3 regions of the Nocardiopsis sp. B62 genome follow, and region 3 is predicted to be linked to each of the others. Evidence: riboswitches for the same ligand, from Rfam matches in the RefSeq annotation. Region 3 holds a riboswitch; each other region holds the start of a gene.
The links. Region 3 has a riboswitch for S-adenosylmethionine ahead of KBX21_RS20805 (aminotransferase class V-fold PLP-dependent enzyme). Riboswitches for the same ligand answer to the same signal wherever they lie in the genome.

Region 1 (7,142 bases), on a different contig from region 3:
GCGATGGACGACGCGTTCTGCAGAGCGGAACGGGTGACCTTGGTCGGGTCGATGACGCCGTCCTTGAACAGGTCGGTGTACTCGCCGGTGGCGGCGTTGAGGCCGAAACCGGGCTCCAGGTGCTTGACCTTGTCCGCCACGACTCCGCCTTCGAGGCCGGCGTTGACCGCGATCATCTTGAGCGGCTCGGCGATGGCGCGACGCACGATGTCGGCGCCGATGGCCTCGTCACCCTCGAGGTCCAGCTTCTCGAACGCGGGGACGCTGGCCTGCAGCAGCGCGACGCCACCGCCGGGCAGGATGCCCTCTTCGACCGCGGCCTTGGCGTTGCGGACGGCGTCCTCGATGCGGTGCTTGCGCTCCTTGAGCTCCACCTCGGTGGCGGCACCGGCCTTGATGACGGCCACGCCGCCGGCCAGACGCGCGAGGCGCTCCTGGAGCTTCTCGCGGTCGTAGTCGGAGTCGGTGCGCTCGATCTCGTTGCGGATCTCGTTCACGCGACCGGCGATGGCGGTGGCGTCACCGGCACCGTCGACGATGGTGGTCTCGTCCTTGGTGACGACGACCTTGCGGGCGCGGCCCAGCAGGTCGAGCTCGGTGTTCTCGAGCTTGAGGCCGACCTCCTCGGTGATGACCTGGCCGCCGGTCAGCACGGCGATGTCGCCGAGCTGGGCCTTGCGGCGGTCACCGAAGCCCGGAGCCTTGACGGCGACGGACTTGAAGGTGCCGCGGATCTTGTTGACCACGAGGGTCTGCAGGGCGCCGTCGGCGACGTCCTCGGCGATGACCATCAGCGGACGGCCGGACTGGAGGACCTTCTCGACAACGGGCAGGAACTCGTTGTTGTTGGAGATCTTCGAGTTGACGATGAGGATGTAGGGGTCCTCGAGGACCGTCTCCATGCGCTCAAGGTCGGTGGCGAAGTAGGGCGAGATGTAGCCCTTGTCGAAGCGCATGCCCTCGGCGAGCTCAAGCTCGAGCCCGAAGGTCTGCCCCTCCTCGACGGTGATGACGCCTTCCTTGCCGACCTTGTCCATCGCCTCGGCGATGGTCTCACCGATCTGGGTGTCACCAGCGGAGATGGAGGCGGTGGAGGCGATCTGCTCCTTGGTCTCGACGTCCTTCGAGAGGTTGCCGAGCTCCTCGTTGATGCGGGCCACGGCGGCCTCGATGCCGCGCTTGAGGCCGATCGGGTTGGCGCCGGCGGCGACGTTGCGCAGACCCTCGCGGACGAGAGCCTGGGCCAGGACGGTGGCGGTGGTCGTACCGTCACCGGCGACGTCGTCCGTCTTCTTGGCGACCTCCTTGACCAGCTCGGCCCCGATCTTCTCCCAGGGGTCCTCGAGCTCGATCTCCTTGGCGATGGAGACACCGTCGTTGGTGATAGTGGGGGCGCCCCACTTCTTCTCCAGGACGACGTTGCGACCCTTCGGGCCGAGCGTGACCTTCACGGCGTCAGCGAGCTGGTTCATGCCGCGCTCGAGGCCGCGACGGGCCTCCTCGTCGAACGCGATCAGTTTGGCTGCCATTGAGTTCTTGTCCTCCCGTGACCGGGCTGATACGCGATGGGACGAGGCGTGCGCCCGCGACGGACGACCGCGTTCGCACCGGCAACCCTGCTGCCGGAGGACCACGATCTCGCAGCCTCGATCCGGTTAGCACTCGGTATAGGTGAGTGCTAACCACTCCCTTTTTTAGCACTCGGCCATGGAGAGTGCAAACGATGTGGTCACGATTTCCCCAGCTTCGGAAACAGCCCTGAACAGCGCGGACTTCCCTCCACAGGGCGGTTTGAGCGCTCGGCGAACAACGGACGAACCCCTGGTGGAACCGGGTGGCCAGGTCCCGCCAGCCCGGTAACCAAGGGCCCGCCCACCATCTGGTTGAACGTTGGCGCGCAAGCGGGCCCATCCCCGCGTGCGCGGGGGGCAGCAGGCCTCCCGGCGCGGCCGCAGGGTGACCCTGGGTCCATCCCCGCGCACGCGGGGAGCAGGCCGGGGCCATGTTGGAGAACATCCACGCGGTGGGTCCATCCCCGCGCACGCGGGGAGCAGATCACGCCGTTGACCAGGTCGGGGATGATGCTGGGTCCATCCCCGCGTGCGCGGGGAGCAGGCCACCGAGTACGCCAGTTTGACCCGAGACCCGGGTCCATCCCCGCGTGCGCGGGGAGCGTTTGACCCGAGACCCGGGTCCATCCCCGCGTGCGCGGGGAGCAGGGTGGACGGCGGGCGTACCTGGGGGGCTGGTCGGGTCCATCCCCGCGTGCGCGGGGAGCAGACTATTTGAACAGGAAACTTACCAGCGGCAAGGGGTTGTTTTTCCAACTTCTCAGAAGTTGGACACCGAAGACAAGAGACCCCAAAGGACCCACGTGATTCATCTCTTCTCTCTCCGCACCAACAACCGCGTCGCCGACATCGCCACCCTCGTCCCCTGGAGAATCTCCCTCCCAGGTTACGAGGGTCCGGGCACGCGGCGGGGCGGGCACCGACCGGCGCCCGCCCCGTGGTTCGCCACTGCCCGTGCGTCAGCAGCCCCCGGCGACGGCGGGGATGATCGAGATCTGCTGGCCGTCCCGGACCTCGGTCTGTAGGCCCTTCTCGAAGCGGACGTCCTCGTCGCCGACGTAGACGTTGACGAAGCGGCGGACCTTGCCGCCGTCGTCGAGCACGCGGGCGAGGATGCCCGGGTGGTTGGCCTCCAGGTGGTCCAGGACCTCTGCCAGGGTGCCGCCCTCGGCGGTCACCTCGGACGCGTCGTTGGTGTAGGTGCGCAGGATGGTGGGCACGCGGACGCTGACGCTCATGGTGTTCGTACTCCTGGGACGTGGGTGCTGCGCGGGGTGGTGAACGTGGGGCGGGCCCGGATCAGGCCAGGCCCTCGGCCTTGAAGGCCTCCAGGGACGGCTTGATGGTGGCGGTGACACCCGAGTCGACGGCGTTGAGGGTCTTGAGCCCGTCGCCGGTGTTGACGATGACCGTCTCCGCCTCGGGGTCGAGCCTGCCCTCGCGGACCAGCTTGCGCAGGACACCGGTGGTCACGCCGCCCGCCGTCTCCGCGAAGATCCCCTCCGTGCGGGCCAGCAGCTTGATGGCGTCGACGATCTCGTCGTCACCCACGTGTTCGATCGCCCCGCCGGTGCGGTTGGCGATGTCCAGCACGTACGGGCCGTCTGCGGGGTTGCCGATCGCCAGCGACTTGGCGATGGTGTCCGGCTTGACCGGCTGGATGACGTCGTGCCCGTCGGCCCAGGCGCGGGCGACCGGCGAGCAGCCCGTGGCCTGCGCGCCGAACACCTTGTAGGGGCGGTCCTCGACGAGGCCGACCCTGATCAGTTCCTGGAAGCCCTTGTCGATCTTGGTGAGCTGCGATCCGGAGGCGATCGGAATGACGATCTGCTCGGGCAGGCGCCAGCCGAGCTGCTCGGCGATCTCGTAGGCCAGCGTCTTGGAGCCCTCGGCGTAGTACGGCCGCAGGTTGACGTTGGTGAAGCCCCAGCTCTCGCCCGCCTCGTCGCCGATGAGCTCGGAGCAGAAGCGGTTGACGTCGTCGTAGTTGCCGTCGATGGCCACGACCTTCCCGCCGTAGACGGCGGCCATCACGACCTTGCCCTCCTCCAGGCCGGCCGGGATGAACACGCACGAGTCGAATCCGGCACGCGCGGCGGCGGCACCCACGGCACCGGCGAGGTTGCCGGTGGAGGAGCAGGAGAGGGTGGTGAACCCGAAGGTGCGGGCGGCCTCGACGGCGATCGCGACCACGCGGTCCTTGAAGGAGTGCGTGGGGTTGGCGGAGTCGTCCTTGACGTGCAGGGAGCGCAGGCCGAGTTCGGCGGCGAGGCGGTCGGCCCGGACGAGGGGGGTGAGGCCGGGGTTCATGTTGGGCAGGTCGGCCACGTTGTCGGGGACCGGGAGGAGGGAGCGGTAGCGCCAGATGTTCTTGGGGCCGCTCTCGATCTGCTCGCGGGTGACGGGCCCGAAGTCGTAGGCGATCTCCAGGGGGCCGAAACAGAACTGGCAGGCGAAGCTCGGCGAGAGTTCGTAGCGCTCACCGCACTCCCGACAGGACAGCGCGGTCCCGGGACCGAAGGCGCGAACGGAGGTGGGTTCAGCGGCGGCAATCGCCATGGCGAGGCGTCTCCCCTCATCTTCCCTGGTGGCCACCTTGACCCCAGGCCGGAGTTGGCACCTGCCTCGACGGGTCGCGTTGATCGCGGTTCCACATGCCGAGATGGTTGCCGGGGCTTCGCAGGGCCGGTCCCTCCACCCCTCTGGATGAGCAATATGAAGTTGTGGCGGTTCTTCTCCGAGAACGCACCGTCACTGTAACTGAGGTGCTGACCGATTTTCCACGCCGGGTGATCCGGATTACACAAAGCGGCTCGAATGCTGAGACGACACCGTCCACGTGCGGCGCGACCCGAGTACGGAACCGGCTCCCCTGTGACGGTGTCCACCGTTGCCCGCGAGGGGGTTTGGGGCGACTGTCCCTAGGCGAGACCTAGGAGGAGTGCGTGATCCCCAGAGCATCCTTCGTCGAGAGGACGACCACGTGGACAAGGCTCAGATCCTCATAGCCTCCAACAGGGGCCCGGTCTCCTTCTCCACCGCCGACGACGGCTCGCTTGAGCACCGTCGGGGCGGCGGAGGACTGGTCTCGGGGATGATCTCCGTGGCCACCGAGATCGACGGACTGTGGGTGTGCGCGGCCCTGTCGGACGCCGACCGCCGCGCCGCCACCGAGGCGCCGGGGGCCCGTCTGGACCTCGCGCACGACCTCGACGGCATGCGAGTCCACATGTTGGACATCCCTGAGACGACCTTCTCGGGCGCCTACACCGGGGTGGCCAACTCGACCCTGTGGTTCGTGCAGCACATGCTGTACGACACCCCGAACAAGCCCTCCTTCGGCTCGGAGTTCCGCAGCCAGTGGGAGGACTACGCCGCCTACAACAACGCCTTCGCGGAGGCGCTGGTCAGCGGTGCCGCCGAGAACGCGCGCGTGGCCGTGCAGGACTACCACCTGGCGCTGGTGCCGCGCATCCTGCGCGCCCGCCGACCGGACCTGCGGATCGCCCACTTCTCGCACACTCCGTGGGCCCCGCCCGAGTACTTCCGGATGCTGCCCACCCAGGTGGCCCGGGAGCTGCTGGAGGGGATGCTCGGCGCCGACCGGCTGGGGTTCCTGAGCCCGCGCTGGGCCGACGCGTTCCTGCGCTGCTGCGCCGAGATCCTGCGCGCCGACGTCGACCTCGAACGGCGCACCGTGGAGCACGGGGGCCGGATCGTCGAGGTGGGCGTGCACGCCCTGGGCGCGGACGAGGAGGGGCTGCGGGAGAGCGCGTCGGAGCCCGCCGTGGCGGACCGCAGGCGGACGCTGGGTGAGGCCGTGGGCGACACCCGGCTGATCGTCCGGGTGGACCGCACGGAGCTGTCCAAGAACATCGTGCGCGGTCTGGAGGCGTACCGGGAGCTGCTGACGGCGCACCCGGAGTGGCGGGGCCGGGTCACCCACCTGGCCTTCGCCTACCCGAGCAGGGGCGACGTGCCGGAGTACCGGGAGTACACGGACTCCGTGCTACGGATCGCGAAGGAGATCAACGAGGAGTTCTCCACCCCCGAGTGGACGCCGCTGGTACTGGAGGTCAACGACGACTACCCGCGGTCGCTGGCCTCGTTCCAGATGGCCGACGTGCTGCTGGTGAACCCGATCCGGGACGGTATGAACCTGGTCGCGAAGGAGGGCCCGGTGCTCTCGGAGCGGGATTCGGTGCTGGTGCTCTCGCGTGAGGCGGGGGCGGCGGACGAGCTGGGCGGGGACGCCCTGCTGGTCAACCCCTACGACACCGTGGAGACCGCCGAGGCGCTGCACCGGGCGCTGTCGATGCCCGAGGGGGAGCGCAAGGAGCGCCGGGGACGGCTGGCCGAGGCCGCCGTGGCACTGCCGCCGCGCCGCTGGTTCCAGGACCAGCTGCGTTCCCTGGACGGCTGACGGGGTTCGACGTGGGCCGCTCGGCCTCGGCGGGGCCGGGCGGGTGCCGGGCGTCGGGACGCGCCGGAACACCAGGAGCGACAGGACGCCAGGAACAACGCGAGGGCGTGTCCCGTGCTGGACACGCCCTTCGGCGGGGTCGCGTTCCGGTCCACGACCGGCTGGCTCTCGGTCGGACTCCGGTCATCCGGTAAGTCACCGGGCGCCCGACCGGTATCCGGTCAGTGGTTCCGGGAGGTGGCCGCCTTCCAGGCCTCGGCCTCGGCGAGGAGTTCGGTGACGATGCCGGACTTGGCGTCGGCGTAGTCCTGGATGCGCTTCCAGGTGCGCTCGGAGAGTTCGCGCTTGACCGCGGTGTAGCGTTCCCGGGCCCCGGCGTCCGCGATGAGGTAGTCGCGGAAGAGCCGCATGCGGTCGATCTCCTCGCACCCCTGGCCGAACACGTGGAGGTTGAGGTTGACGCTGGGGCCCTTGAGGACCCGGTGTTCGTACCAGTCGGGTTCGGCGATGACCAGGGTGTATCCCACCTTCTCCAGGTCGTTCAGGTAGGCGGCCTCGTCGGAGGGGTCGGCGACGGCCATGACCAGGTCCACGCAGGGTTTGGCCGCGAGGCCGGGCACCGAGGTGGAGCCGACATGGTCCAGGGACAGCACGCGGTCCCCGAGTGCACCCCGGATACGGGATTCCTCCTGGCGGAACAGGTAGGGCCACTTGGGGTCGGGTTCGGAGAGGCGCACGCGACCGTTCACCAGGTTGCGTGCCATGGGGTCGGAGGCGACCCGCCTGTCTCCTCGTGAGGGCAGAGAGGGCGTTTCGAGAGGCGACATTCCACAAAGCCTTGCCGTCCGGCGTACCCGCGTCAAGGCTTTCGACGTGCCTTACATATGCACGCGCATACGTGACACTACCGACCGTCGGATCGGCATGACCGAACGCGACGGTCAGGCCTTGGAGCGCCCCTCGGGGGTGGAGACCACCAGGACGAGCGAGCCCTCCCACTCGGGGAGTTCGCGCAGGTGGCCGTGGCGCGCGTCCCACGTGCCGTCGCGGAGGTCGCGGGAGAGGTGCTCGTGGAAGCGGGTGTGCGCGGCCTCGTCGACGAAGCTCCACGCCGAACAGGCCTGCCGGGCCCCGGGGTCGAGCAGCAC
Region 2 (7,142 bases), on a different contig from region 3:
TACACATCAGTATGCAACAACGTGAAAGCATGCATTGGACGTATGAAAGCGGCCTTCCTAGCGTTGAAGCATGACCGTGACCAGTTCCCCCACGAACCTCGACCCGCGCCCCCGCGCGGGCACGGCCGCCTACCGGCGCACGGTCATCGCCCTCGTGGCGGCCGCCGTGGCGACCTTCGCCCAACTGTGGTCGGTCCAACCGATCCTGCCCGCCATCGCCGACGGCTTCGGCACCTCCGCCGGGCAGACCGCCCTCGCCGTCTCGTTGTCCACCGGAGGCCTGGCCGGGTTCACCCTGATCTGGAGCGGCGTCGCCGACCGCGTCGGCCGCGCCCGCGTCATCGTGCTCTCCCTGCTGCTGGCCACCATCCTGGGCGCCATCGTGCCCTTCTCCACCGACATCTGGATGCTGCTGCTCCTGCGCACCCTCCAGGGCGCCGCCCTCGGCGGGGTCTCCGCGGCAGCCGTGGCCTACCTCGCCGAAGAGATCCACCCGCGCGACGCACCGAGGGCCACCGGCCTGTACATCGCAGGGAATCCGCTCGGCGGTATGGGCGGCCGCCTGCTCGCCGGGTTCGCCGCCGAACACGGCGGCTGGCAGTGGGGGATCGCCGCGAACACCCTCCTCGGCCTGGCAGCCCTCCTGGTGTTCGTCCTGGTCCTGCCGCGCGGACAGTCCGGTCCGCGCGCCCGTCCCACAGGCACCGGCGACCGCTTGGGGGGACGCCTCAAGGCGGCCCTGACCACGCGGGGACTGATCCCCATGTACGCCCAGGCGCTCCTGCTCATGGGCGCGTTCATGGCCGTGTACAACGTCCTCGGCTTCCGCCTCACGGACCAGCCCTTCGGCCTGTCCCAGGCGGTCGCGTCCCTGCTCTTCCTGTCCTACACGGCCGGGATGCTCGGCTCGGGCATGGCGGGCTCGGCCACCCAGCGCTGGGGCAGGTACGGGGTCCTGACCACGGCCACCCTGATGCTCCTGCTCGGCCTGGGCGGGCTCTTCACCACCTCGGTGCTCCTGCTGCTGGTGGCTCTGCTCGTGCTGACCTTCGCGTTCTTCTGCGCCCACGCGACGGCCTCCGCCTGGGTGGGCTCGCACGCGGTCGCGGGGCGTGCTCAGGCGGCGGCCGTCTACACCCTCGCCTACTACCTGGGCGCCAGCCTTTTCGGCTGGCTCGGCGGAGTGGTCTACGACGCGGTCGGTTGGAACGGCACCGTGACGCTGGCCCTGACCCTCACCGCCCTCGCGGGGCTGATCGGCCTGCGCCTGCGCCGCCTGTCCACCCCCGACCCCGTCTGAGTGCCCCGCACGGCCCGGACGTCCGAACGCGTCCGGTGGGCGAAGAGCACCATGCCCGACACCGGTACCAGGATGAACGACTCACGGATGTGCTCGCCGATCTCCCAACCGGCCAGTCCGCGTGGTCGAGCCATGCCCTGCACCTAGCCACCCGGACGGCCGACAGGCGCTCGCCGACACGGGCTCCCTCAGCTCAGCGGGCGCACCGTGAGGCACTGCTCGGCGGTCCCGACCTCGCCGAGCCGGTCGTGCAGCACCGTGCTGGTCAGCCCCAGACCCTCGGGCCCGAACACCACCCGGGTGTCCAGCCCCACCCAGGGGCCCTCCGGTCGGCGGTGCAGGTGCACGGTCAGGTCCACGTTCGGGAACATCCACTCCGTCGGCGCCTGTCGCACGGCGACGCCGTTGGCGGTGTCCACCAAGGCGACGTAGGAGGCCACCGGACCGGCCTGTTCGCCTTGGACCAGCTCCACTCCGGTCGTGAGCCAGGCCGTGCCACGGCCTCGCCCGGGTTCGCCGACGGGTCGCACGTCCAGCGAGGCGATGTAGCCACCAGGCCAGAGCGAGCTCATCTGGCGCTGCTTGAGTCCCTCCGGGGCCGGCAGCGGACCGGCGGCGCCGCCCGCGACCTCGCTGGTGTCTCCCGGGGCCAGGAGCCAGGCCCGGGCCCGCACCACCATACGGTCCTCGGCGAAGACGCGGGCCTCCACCAGTTCGATGGTGCGCCCGGGGCGGAGGGTCTCCACCTCAACGCGGCACTCGACCATCGGGAGTCGGCCCAGGATGTCGAAGGAGATCCGCGAGAGCAGCAGTCCCCTCCCGGCGGAGTGGGACTCGATCACGTGGGCGATCAGCCCGCCCAGGGGGCTGAAGTGCTGTTCGGCCGTGTTCCAGGCGCCACTGACGTGTTCGGTGGGCAGGTATCGGTCGGTGCCGGCCCGGACGAAGTACGCGTTCTGGCCCAAAGTGCTCTCCTGTACGACGGTTTCGTGCCTCCAGCATCATCCACCACCGTTCGAACCGTTCCGCTACCGGAGGCCGCGGATTGGGGCCAGTGGTGCCCCTGGGAAAAGTGGTGCTTGTAACCTTTTTGGTAGGAAAAGTGGTTTTCGTGGTACGTTCCTGCTGGTCATGAGTTCCAGCGACAAGCCCCGGCTGGCTGGACGGCAACCCTCCGCTGCGGTGGGGTGCCCCGGGTGAGGACACGGTCCTCGGAGCATCGGCGCTCCGACGGCAAGCGCAGGAGTCCCTCCTCCACTCGCCCCGCCGTGTACCTCGATCCCGAAACGGTGAAAGGAAGAACGATGCGAGTACCCCGAGGACTGGGACTCCCTCTCCACGCCGCGGGCGGCGCCCTGCTGCTTGTCGGTGCCACCGCCTGCGGCGGGATCGACACCTCCGCCCAGGACGGCTCCGGAGGCGGCGAGATCACCGTCACCGCGTTCGCCGGTCCCTGGGGCGAACTCTTCACCTCCTCCTTCGTCGAGCCCTTCGAGGAGGAGACCGGGATCAAGGTCAACGTGGTCACCGGCGCCGACGGCGAGTGGGTCACCCAGATGCGTGCCGCCGGGGGCGAGAATCCCCCCTTCGACCTGGTCGCGCTCACCTCGGAGACCTTCCACCAGGCCGTCACCAACGACCTCGTCCAGCCCCTGGACCCCGACGCCCTGGCGCACTGGTCCGAACTCGACCCGGTGCTGGTGGAGCAGTCCACCGTGGACGGTACCTCCTACGGGGCTCCCCTGACCACCGGCTCGGCCGGGCTGGTCTACCGCACCGACCTCGTCGAGGAACCCCCGCAGGACTGGGAGGACATCTTCGACGAGCAGTACTGCGGCCACGTGGCCCTGCCCCCGCTGACCTACAACATCGGCCTCCAGTTCTTCTCCGGCCTGGTGGCCTCCGAAGGCGGGGACCTGTCCGACCCCGCGGCCGTGGACCGCGCCTTCGAACGCCTGGAGGAGCTCCAGGACTGCGTGTCCGCCTACCCCTCCGACGCCGGCAACGTCGGCACCGTGCTCCAGAACGGCGACGCCTGGATCGTCCCGTTCTGGGACGGGCGCGCGACCGCCATGGAGCAGGAGGGGCAGCCGATCGGCTTCACCTACCCCGAGTCCGGTGCTGTGGGCGCCCTGACCTCCTACTACGTGGCCGAGGGCACCCAGAACCGCGAGAACGTCTACGCGTTCCTCGACTACCTGACCTCCGCCGAACACCAGAAGCCGTTCGCCGAGGGCACCTTCTACGGCGGCGGCAACACCGGCATCGACCACTCCGCCGAGTTCGACGAGCGCATCAGCTACGGCACCGACGTCTACGAGGGCTTCACCTGGGTGGACTACGGCGCCGCCACACCCAACCTCAACGACTGGCAGCAGCGATGGAACGAGATCTTCCAGTGACCGACCCCCACGCCGAACACATCGTCGTCGAGTCGCTCACCACGGCCTACGGCGGGACACGGATCCTGGACATCGACCGGTTGGCGTTCCACCGGGGCCGGTTCCTGTCCATCCTCGGGCCCAGCGGCTGCGGCAAGACCACCCTGCTGCACGCCCTCGCCGGGTTCGTCGAGCCCGACGGCGGCTCCATCACGATCGACGGCCGCGACGTCACCGCGGTGCCTCCGCACCGCCGCGGCCTGGGCATGGTCTTCCAGAACTACGCCCTCTTCCCGCACATGTCGGTGGCCGACAACGTCGCCTACGGTCTCCGGGCGCGCCGTACGCCGCGTCCGGAGCGGGACCGGCGCGTGGCGGAGGCACTGGACCTGGTGGGCCTGGCCGCCTTCGCGCGGCGCCGCCCCCGGCAGCTGTCCGGCGGTCAACAGCAGCGGGTGGCCGTGGCCCGGGCACTGGCCACCCGGCCCGACGTCCTGCTTCTGGACGAGCCGCTGTCCAACCTCGACGCGCAGCTGCGCCGCGAGATGCGCGTCGACCTGCGGGCCCTCCAACAGCGGCTCGGCATCACCATGGTGTTCGTGACCCACGACCAGGAGGAGGCCATGTCGCTGTCGGACCACATCGTGGTCCTCAACGGCGGGCGCGTCGAGCAGGAGGGCACACCACAGGAGGTCTACGCGGCCCCGGTGAGCCGCTTCGTGGCCGAGTTCGTGGGCGCCGCGAACGTCATCGAGGGCGTCGGCGGGGCCGAGGGCGTCCGCGTCGACGGGGCACTGGTCCGCACCGGCCTGGCGGAGCCGCCCACCGGCGAGGTGTCCCTGGCCCTTCGGCCGGAGCGCGTCCGTGTCTCCGGGGGAGAGCGACCCCTGGGGGCCGCCGGACACGGCGGCGCCTACGGCGAGGTGGTCCACCGGGCCTTCCTCGGCGACGGCTGGGAGACGCGGGTGCGGGTGGGGGAGTCCCTGTCCCTGGGAGCCCGTACCGACACCGAGCCCCCCGCCGTGGGGGCGCGCGTGACCGCGCACTGGGACGCCGAGAGCGTGATCCGGCTCCGCGACACGGGCGGCGCCTGATGAGGGCGACCCGGGAACGCCTGTCCGGTGTGGGGTTCGTACTGCCCGTGGCGGTGTTCCTGCTCCTGGTGTTCCTGGTGCCCCTGGTACGGGTGCTGTCGTTGAGCCTGCATCCGGTCGACGGGAGCGGCAACCCGCTCCCCGAGTTCTCACTCGTCCAGTACGAGCGGGTGTTCACCGAGACCTTCTTCTCCCAGGCGCTCGTGCGCAGCCTCCAGACCTCGTTCCTGGTCACCACGCTGTGCCTGGTGCTCGGCTACCCGGTCGCCTACGCCCTGTCCCGGACCCGCACGGGGTTGACGCGCACCCTGATGTTCGTCATCGTCCTCTCTCCGCTGCTCACCAGCGTCGTGGTGCGCAGCTACGGCTGGGTGGTGCTGCTCTCGGCCAACGGCGCGGTCAACCGCCTCCTCGTGGGAACGGGGATCACCGACCAGCCGCTGCCCCTGCTCACCAGCTACACGGCGGTCGTCGTCTCGGTGACCCACGTGCTGCTGCCCTTCGCGATCATTCCGCTCACCACCGCCCTGGGCAGTATCGACCCCCACCTGCGGCGTGCCTCGCAGAGCCTGGGAGCGGGCGCCGCCCGAACCTTCGCGCGGGTCACTCTGCCGCTGAGCCTGCCCGGCGTGGCCGCCGCGTGCATGGTGGTCTTCCCGCTGGCCATGGGCATCTACATCACCCCGCTCCTGGTGGGCGGCGCCAACCAGCCGCTGGCCGGACTGCGTGTCTACAGCCAGATCACCAGCGTCTACGACTACCCCGTCGCGGCCGCGCTCAGCCTGACCCTGTTGGCGCTGACCCTGGTGTGCGTCGCCGCCATGGGCGCCGGATTCCGCTTCTGGGAGAGGAGGCACGATGGCTGAGTCCACCGCCGCGCCCCGCGCGCGCCGACGCGGCTCCCCGGCCCGGATCGCGGGGCGGGTCGCGCTCGGCCTGCCCGTCGGACTGATCCTGTTCTTCCTGGCGGCCCCGCTGGTCGTGCTGGCCGTCAGCTCGCTCAACCCGACCGCCTCACTCCAGTTCCCGCCGCAGGGCGTGTCCCTGCGCTGGTACGCCTCCGTGCTGTCCTCACCGGACTGGGCGGTCTCGTTCCGCCTCAGCGGACTGCTGGTGCTCATGGTCGTGGCGACCACCACGGTGCTGGGCACGCTGGCCGCCTACGGACTCGCCCGCGGGACCTTCCCCGGGCGGCGGCTCGTGGAGGCCACCGCGCTCGCGCCCCTCATGGTCCCGGAGATCATCATCGCCCTGGGGCTCCTCTACTACTTCCAGGGGCTGGGACTGCTCAACAGCGTTCCGGGGCTGTGGCTGGCGCACTCCCTGGTCGCGCTCCCCTTCACCGTCCGCACCATCATGATCAGCGCCGCACGCCTGGACCCCGCCCTGGAACGCGCCGCCGCCACCCTGGGGGCCGGACCCGTCCGTGTCTTCCTCACCGTGACGCTGCCGCTCCTGCGCCCCGGAATCCTCGCCGGCGCGGTGTTCGCCGCGGTCACCTCGCTCGGGGAGGTCGCGGTGTCGGTCCTGATCTCGGGAGCCAACACCACCACCGTCCCGGTGCGCGTCTTCTCGGCGGTGAAGTTTGAACTCGACCCCTCGGTCGCCGCGGTCTCCACGCTGCTCATGCTCGCGAGCGTCGCGGTGATGGTGGTCGTCGACCGGATGACCCGACTCACGGAGGCAGTGTGAACGACGACGCGGCGACCGGAACCCGAACCGGCGCGGGGACCGACCCACCCCGGGGACCCCGGGTCGGCATCGACGTGGGCGGCACCTTCACCGACGTCGTGCTGACCCTCCCTGGCGGCGGCACCGCCCACCACAAGGAGCCGAGCACGCCCTCCGACCCCGCCCTGGCGGTGGCGCGCGGACTGAGCGCGGCCACCGCGGCCGCCGGGCTGTCCCCCTCCGACGTCGTGGACATCGCGCACGGGACCACCATCGGCCTCAACGCCATCATCCAGCGGCGCGGGGCCCGCATCGCGCTGATCGTCTCCCGGGGCCACCGCGACATCCTGGAGATCGGTCGCAGCCGGATGCCGTCCTCCTTCGACCTGCACGCCGCCAAGGAGGAACCACTCGTCCCGCGTGAACGCGTCATCGAGGTGGACGCCCGCCTGGACGCGAACGGGCGCGTCCTGCGCGACCCGGGCGACGCCGACCTCGCCCGCGCCGCCGAGGAACTCTCCGCCACCGGAGCCGACGCCGCCGCGGTGGTGGTGCTCCACGGACACACCGCGCCCGACTACGAGGCCGACCTCACCGCGCGCCTGGCCGCCCTGGCCCCCGACGTGCCGCTGGTGTCCTCCGCCGCGGTCTGGCCCGAGGTCCGCGAGTACGAACGCACACTCGTGGCCTGCATGA
Region 3 (7,142 bases):
GGGCCGACCCCGCGCTACCGGCGCTGGCTCTCGGTTCTGCACGGGAGAACCCGGGTGGTGGTGGGGTCCCGTCTGGCCCTCCTGGCTCCCGTCCACGACCTGGGTCTGGTGGTGCTGTGGGACGACGGGGACGACGTGCACGTGGACCCGCACGCGCCCTATCCGCACGCCCGGACGGTCCTGGCGATGCGTGCGCACATGTCGGGGGCGGGCGCGCTCTTCGGCGGCCACACTCGCACCACCGACACCCAGCTGCTGGTCGAGTCCGGGTGGGCGCTCCCGCTGGTCGCCGACCGGGCGACCCTGCGCGGCCGTGCGCCCCTCGTCAAACCCGCCGGGGACGACCGCGAGCTGGCACGGGACGAGGCCGCGCGAAGCGCGCGGTTGCCGAGCCTGGCCCTGAAGGCCGCCAGGGACGGCGCGCGTGAGGGCCCGGTGCTCTTCCAGGTGCCGCGCCGCGGCTATCTCAACGCCCTGGCCTGCGCCGGTTGCCGCGAACCGGCCCGTTGCGGGGAGTGCCACGGGCCGTTGGCCATCCGCGAGGCGCACGCCGTGCCCTCCTGCGGGTGGTGCGGCCGGGTGGCCGGACAGTGGGCCTGCCCCGAGTGCGGGGTGACCCGTATGCGCGCGGTGGTGGTGGGCGCCCGCCGAACCGCCGAGGAGCTGGGCAGGGCCTTCCCGTCGCTGACCGTGCGCACCTCGGGCCGGGACGAGGTCCTGGCGGAGGTGCCGAACAAACCCTCGCTGGTGGTGTCCACCCCGGGGGCCGAGCCCGTGGTCCCGGAGGGCGGGTACGCGGCGGCGGTGCTCCTGGACGGCTGGGCGCTGCTCAACCGGGCCGACCTGCGCGCCTCGGAGGAGGCGCTGCGCCGCTGGCTCAACGCGGCCGCCCTGGTGCGGCCGGGCGGCACCGTGGTGGTGTCTGCGGACGCGTCCCTGCCGGTGGTGCAGTCACTGGTGCGCTGGGACCCGGGCGGGTTCGCCGAGCGCGAGCTGGCCGAGCGGCGCGGGCTGGGGTTTCCCCCCGCGGTGTCGATGGCCTCGATCACCGGCGCCCCCGAGCACGTGCGTGAGCTGCTGGACCAGATCCGGCTTCCCGAGTCCGCCGAGCTGCTGGGACCGGTTCCGGTGGGTTCCGAGACGGGGGAGAACGGTGACCACGTGACCGAGCGGGCGCTGTTGCGCGTGCCGCGCTCGGCGGTGGGCGACCTCTCCCGTGCGTTGAAGGCGGCCGCCTCGGCGCGCAGCGCGCGCCGGGACGAACACCTGGTGCAGGTCCGGGTGGACCCCCTGCACGTGCTCTAGGAGACCGGTTCGGTCCAGGGGCCGGGGCTCTCGCCGAAGCGCGCCCTGTGGAGGTCGCGCAGGAGGGCGATCTCGGCGCCGTGGTGGATGAACTCGCGGTTGAGGTGCAGGATGAGCACGACCAGCGGGAAGTCCGACCACTGGGGTGCCTCGGCACCTCCCACCGGCTCGGCCAGGGCGTCGTCGTCAAGCTCCTGGATGTGGTCGGACCAGGTGATGTAGGCCCTGCGCAGGCGCTGTCTGGCCTCGGCCGCACTGGAGGGCCAGTCGATGTTGTCGCGGTTGGTGGTGCGGTCGCCGAAGTGCCAGTTGATCCGGGCCTCCAGCACGTCCACCACGATGTGCCCCAGGCGCCAGGCGATGGTGGTGACCGGCGGTGGCTCGGGCTCGGGATAGGCGCCGTCCGGGGCGTGGCGGCCGTCGGGCAGCTGGCGCACCGTCCAGCAGTCCGGGACCGGCTCCCAGTAGAACTCCGCGTCCGTCAGTCCTTCGAGCCTGGGCCACAACGAGAAGTCCCAGTAGAACCTCATCTGGGCAAGGATCTCGCCGTTCCAGTTCAGCGCCATCGCGTCGCTCCCCTTCCTCGCCTGGGCACGCGGCCCAGTCCGCCCAGGGTTCCACACCCCGGGGCGGGCACGTCATCGTCCGGATAGGGCCACCAGGTCAGGTCGGCGACCCCCGGTTCGACGGGGAGGAAAGGGGCGAAGGCCCGCTCCGCCGTGGGGCGGGGAGCCGTGGAGGTGAGGGCGACGTATCCGCCGCCGCGCATCATCGTGTGCAGTGTGTCGAGCCCGGCCGGCGGTTCCTGTTCGGTGCCGGGTCGGGTCATCAGTACGGCGACGGGCTCGTCGAAGTCGACGAGCCCGCTGGTGTGGAGGCGTCGGAGCACGGTGTCCGTCCCGGAGTCACCGGAACCGTCCCCGGCCAGGACGGTCGCGTTGAGCGCGGCAGCGGCCAGCACCCCCGCCGCCCCGGTCGGTGCCAGGTGCACCACGGTGGCGTCGGCGTTGGCCCGGCGCACCCGCTCGGCGGTGCCGGGCACCGGGCAGCCCCAGTCCACGAACTGGCGTATCCCTGCGTCCGCGCAGAGGTAGTCGACCACGCGACCGAGAAAGGCCTGGTGCAGACGGACGAGTTCGGTCTCGGCGGGGTCGGGCGGCGTGCGGCCGCGCGAGCCGAGGCTGACCACAGGTGATGGCTGCTCGGGCACGCGCGGGGGCTCGGTCGCTCGGAACACGGCCGTGAGGGGACCTGTCTTGGGTCCTCGGACGTCCGTCACGTTCACGCTCCCCCAGCCGGTTCGCTCGCGGGAGGCGGGCCGCGTCGTCGGTGCGGACCGGTCGGGTCCGGCGACGGCGCGCCCCACCGTCAGGGCCCGATAGTACCGTCTGGGAACGTGATCCCCAGCACACCCACGCGTGAAATGTGACTTAGTGCGTCGAATGTGGGGTCATGCGTAACAAGGTTCCTTGAGTCCGAGGTCCCAAACCCCGGATTCCGGGCACGGGGGACGCTCCGCAGAGCCTCAGAGCACGTTGCGGGGGTCCGGGACCGGGGCGAGGCGGCCGTCGCAGTCGGCGTACTCCCAGAGCGGGCCCCGGGCCACGAGGTCGGCCACGGCCCCGACGAGCCGGTCCACATGCTCCTCGGTGGTCCCCACGCCCAGGCTCGCCCGCACGGCCTGCTCGTGCCCCTCGGGCAGCAGGTGGGTGGTGAGCGGGTGGGCGCAGAACAGGCCGTCCCGCACCCCGATCCCGTACTCGGCGGAGAGCGCGGCGGCCAGGAGGTCGGCGGGCAGACCGTCGACCACGAAGGACACGATCCCGACCCGCGCGTGCTCGGCGTCCCACAGGGACAGTTCGTGCACACCCTCGATCTCGCCCAGCCCGGCGCGCAGGCGCTCCAGCAGAGCGGCCTCGCGGATGTGCTGAAGGGAGAGCGTCTCGGTGGTGAAGGTGTCGCAGGCCGCCGCCAGTGCCACGGCTCCCAGGACGTTCGGGCTGCCCGCCTCGTGTCTGGCGGGGAGGTCGTTCCACTGGACGTCGTGTTCGGTCACCCGGCGGGTGGCTCCCCCGCCCGCGAGGTAGGGGGCGGCGGCGGAGAGCCAGTCGGCGCGGCCCGCCAGCACCCCCGAGCCGAAGGGGGCGTAGAGCTTGTGACCGGACAGGGCCACGTAGTCCGCGCCGGTCGCGGTGAGGCTGAACGGCAGGTGCGGCACGTACTGGGCGGCGTCCACCACCACGCGGGCGCCCTCGGCGTGGGCGGCCTCCACCAACTCCTCGACCGGCCAGATCTCACCGGTGACGTTGGAGGCGGCGGTGACGCACAACAGCCGGGGACCCTCGGGCGCCTGGGCGAGCGCGGTCCGGGCGGCGCTGACGGCGGCCTCGGGCGACGCGGGCAGCGGCAGCCGGACCACCTTCCCGGCGCACGAGGCCGGGTGCTCCCACGGCAGGAGGCTGGCGTGGTGCTCGGACTCGAAGACCACCACGGTGCACCCCTCGGGGACAGCGCGGGCCAGCAGGTTCACGGCGTCGGTGGTGCCGCGCACGAACACGACGGCGTCGGCGGAACCGGACGCGTCGGCCTCCGTGCGCACGCCCAGGAACCGGGAGACGCTGCGGCGGGCGCGTTCGTAGGCGTCGGTGCTGACCTGGGAGTGGTGCCCGGCGCCCCGGTGGACACTCGCGTAGTAGGGCAGCGCCGCGGCGAGCGCGTCGGCGACGCTGGTCAGACACGGGGCGCTGGCGGCGTAGTCGAAGTTGGCGTAGTCCACGTGTCCGCCGGTGACCAGGGGGGTTGCGCCCTCGGCGGTGACGATCGCGCACTCGGTGCGGGCCCTGGCGTCGCGGGCCGCGTCCCTGGCTGCGGAGCGGCTGGAGCGCGTGGAGTCGAACGGGATGACAGTGGTCATGGGGCACCTCTTCTGTGGGTCGTGGGGACCCACGGGGTACGCCGATGACGGCCGCGCCTCAGGGGTCCGCGCTTGTCTGACACGGTCGTGTCGGGACCTGGTCCTCACCCGGGGCACCCCACCGCGGAAGGAGGGTTGCCGACCAGCTAGCCGGGGCTTGTCGCTGGTACTCGTGACCTGTGCCGAAATGTAACACACGGCTCCCGTGGCGCGCATCCGCGCCCGTGTGCCCCGGACCAACCCCCGCCCTTGACACCGACGGTCCCGGCTGGGCCATACTGATCGGGAACTGCCCTCACGTCGCGGGTGTCCGGTTTCCCCCGGCTGCCCTTCAGACGCGAGACTCCAGTGAGTTGGAGTTTTCGCGTGCCCGCAGACAAGAGGTGCTCTTCCTTTGTACGGCGACGACCGTGTTCAGCAGCTTTTCCGCAACCCGAGGGTTGTGCTCATCTCCGGCTACGCCCGTCTTCCCGACTCGGTGGCGAGCCATTCCCAGTACCAGCGGCTCGGGGTCGTGCTCGCGGTCGACTCCGCGGACGGCCGGATCGTGGCCGCGGACACCACGCTCCTGACCGACCTCGCCAAGGACTTCTTCCGTGCCCTGGTCGAGGGCGCCTCCGTGACCGAGGACATCGCGGAGATCGTCCAGCGGGTCCAGACGCGCTACGCGGGCCAGTCCGGCGCCGCGCTCACCACCGCGCTCCGCCGCTGCCTGGAGACCTACTACCAGCTGCGGGACGGCGATCAGCTGCCCAGCGGCCCCGAGGACCCCGCCAGCCTCGACGGCAAGGAGTGACCCCCCATGAGTGAGACCAGTCCGCAGACCGATCCCGTGCACGGACCAGGGCAGGACGCGCCGCTCCCCCTGGCCGGTGTCCGGATCGCCGACCTCTCCCGCGTGCTCGCGGGCCCCTACGCCACCATGCTGCTCGCGGACATGGGCGCCGAGGTGGTGAAGGTGGAGCAGCCCGGTCGGGGCGACGACACCCGTTCCTGGGGTCCGCCCTACGCCGAGCCCACCGAGGAGCACCGGGGGGAGCACTCCCCCGGAGAGGCCGCCTACTTCCTGTCCGTGAACCGGAACAAGCGCAGCCTGGCCGTGGACCTGAAGGACCCCGAGGGCCTGGCCGCCGTCCAGGACCTGTGCGCCACCTCCGACGTGGTGATCCAGAACTTCCGACCCGGGGTGATCGACCGGCTCGGTCTGGGGTACGCGCAGGTCAGCGCGCGCAATCCGGCGGTCGTGTACTGCTCGGTGAGCGGCTTCGGCCCCGAGCACGAACCCGCCACCCGCCCCGGGTTCGACATCGTCGTGCAGGCCGAGAGCGGGCTGATGGCCACGACCGGCCCCGCCGACGGTCCGGCGAGCAAGGTGGGTGTGGCGCTCACCGACGTCCTGACCGGACTGAACGCGGCCGTGGGCATCCTCGGTGCGCTCATGCGGGCCCGGACGACCGGGCGCGGCGAGAACATCAGCGTCTCACTGGTCAACTCCACCCTGTCGAGCCTGGTCAACCTGGCGCAGCAGGCGCTGGTCACCGGGACCGAACCGGCGCGCGTGGGCAACGCCCATACGACCATCGTGCCCTACCAGGTGTTCCCCACCAAGGACGCGGAGGTGGTGATCGCCGCCGGGAACGACGCCCTGTACCAGCGTCTGTGCGCCGCCATCGACCGCCCCGACCTGGGCCGGGACCCCCGGTACGCCACCAACCCGGAACGGGTGGCGCACCGGGACGAACTGGTCGCGGAGCTCTCGGCGACGCTGCGGGAACGGCCCGCCGAGCACTGGATGGGGGTCCTGGTCGGGGCCGGGGTCCCGGCCGGCAGGGTCCGCGGGGTGCTGGACGCGCTACGTACCGCCGACGCCAACGGCGACGACGTCCTGCGCACGGTGGAACACCCCACGGCCGGACCGTTGGAGCAGGTGCGGGCGGGCTTTCGCATGGAGCACACCCCCGTGCCGATGACCGCCCCTCCGCTGCTCGGACAGCACTCGGAGCGGGTCCTGGCCGAGCTCGGCCTGACCCCGGACCGGATCGCGGCGCTCCTGGCCAGCGGCGCCGTCCAGCAGACCGACGTCGGCTGAGCCGGGGCCCATGCCCCGGCACCGACCCCACACACGCAAGCACCACGAAGGGACACCCACCATGAGTGACTCCAAGCGCAGGGCCGCCGCCCCCGACCCCCTGGACTTCCTGGCCGTGGACGCCGAACTCTCCGACACCGAGCGCGACATCCGCGACGCCGTCCGCGAGTTCTCCACCCGTGAGCTCCTGCCCAACGTCGCCGACTGGTTCGAGGCCGGGACCCTCCCGGACCCGCGCGGGCTGGCCAAGGCCTTCGGTGACCTGGGGGTGCTCGGCATGCACCTGGAGGGCTACGGCTGCGGCGGCTCCAGCGCGGTCGCCTACGGCCTGGCCTGCAGGGAGCTCGAAGCGGTGGACTCCGGGCTGCGCAGCTTCGTGTCCGTGCAGGGCTCGCTGGCCATGGCCGCCATCCACAAGTTCGGTTCGGAGGAGCACAAGAACGAGTGGCTGCCGAGGATGGCCGCCGGCGACGCGATCGGCTGCTTCGGTCTGACCGAGCCCGACTCCGGCTCCGACCCGGGCTCCATGCGCACGCGCGCCCGCCGTGACGGCTCGGACTGGGTCCTCAACGGCACCAAGATGTGGATCACCAACGGTTCGGTCGCCGACGTCGCCGTGGTGTGGGCCGCCACCGAGGACGGAATCCGCGGCTTCGTGGTGCCCACGGACACCCCCGGGTTCTCGGCCAACGTGATCCACAAGAAGCTCTCGCTGCGCGCCTCCATCACCTCCGAGCTGGTCCTGGAGGACGTGCGCCTGCCCGCCGACGCCGTCATGCCCGCGTCGAAGGGACTCGGGTCGCCGCTGTCCTGCCTGAACGAGGCCCGCTACGG

Region 1: linked by a shared signal. The riboswitch ahead of thrC (threonine synthase) and the one ahead of KBX21_RS20805 (aminotransferase class V-fold PLP-dependent enzyme) in region 3 are both predicted to bind S-adenosylmethionine.
Region 2: linked by a shared signal. The riboswitch ahead of KBX21_RS00795 (PotD/PotF family extracellular solute-binding protein) and the one ahead of KBX21_RS20805 (aminotransferase class V-fold PLP-dependent enzyme) in region 3 are both predicted to bind S-adenosylmethionine.

What each region holds. Positions count from the first base shown of each region.
Region 1 covers NZ_JAGPXK010000005.1:68,181-75,322, reverse strand. Annotated here, with positions in the region: gene groL (chaperonin GroEL) at 1-1,529, opposite strand, end outside; gene KBX21_RS07730 (ubiquitin-like small modifier protein 1) at 2,531-2,809, opposite strand; gene thrC (threonine synthase) at 2,871-4,130, opposite strand; SAM riboswitch class I at 4,144-4,284, opposite strand; gene KBX21_RS07720 (trehalose-6-phosphate synthase) at 4,555-5,994, shown strand; gene KBX21_RS07715 (GrpB family protein) at 6,216-6,821, opposite strand; gene KBX21_RS07710 (class I SAM-dependent methyltransferase) at 6,936-7,142, opposite strand, start outside.
Region 2 covers NZ_JAGPXK010000001.1:181,114-188,255, forward strand. Annotated here, with positions in the region: gene KBX21_RS00780 (LysR family transcriptional regulator) at 1-1, opposite strand, end outside; gene KBX21_RS00785 (MFS transporter) at 71-1,300, shown strand; gene KBX21_RS00790 (thioesterase family protein) at 1,489-2,265, opposite strand; SAM riboswitch class IV at 2,428-2,546, shown strand; gene KBX21_RS00795 (PotD/PotF family extracellular solute-binding protein) at 2,605-3,702, shown strand; gene KBX21_RS00800 (ABC transporter ATP-binding protein) at 3,699-4,775, shown strand; gene KBX21_RS00805 (ABC transporter permease) at 4,775-5,641, shown strand; gene KBX21_RS00810 (ABC transporter permease) at 5,634-6,467, shown strand; gene KBX21_RS26400 (hydantoinase/oxoprolinase family protein) at 6,464-7,142, shown strand, end outside.
Region 3 covers NZ_JAGPXK010000023.1:37,349-44,490, forward strand. Annotated here, with positions in the region: gene KBX21_RS20790 (primosomal protein N') at 1-1,305, shown strand, start outside; gene KBX21_RS20795 (DinB family protein) at 1,302-1,871, opposite strand; gene KBX21_RS20800 (SAM-dependent methyltransferase) at 1,862-2,542, opposite strand; gene KBX21_RS20805 (aminotransferase class V-fold PLP-dependent enzyme) at 2,831-4,219, opposite strand; SAM riboswitch class IV at 4,283-4,397, opposite strand; gene KBX21_RS20810 (DUF3870 domain-containing protein) at 4,614-5,015, shown strand; gene KBX21_RS20815 (CaiB/BaiF CoA-transferase family protein) at 5,022-6,308, shown strand; gene KBX21_RS20820 (acyl-CoA dehydrogenase family protein) at 6,370-7,142, shown strand, end outside.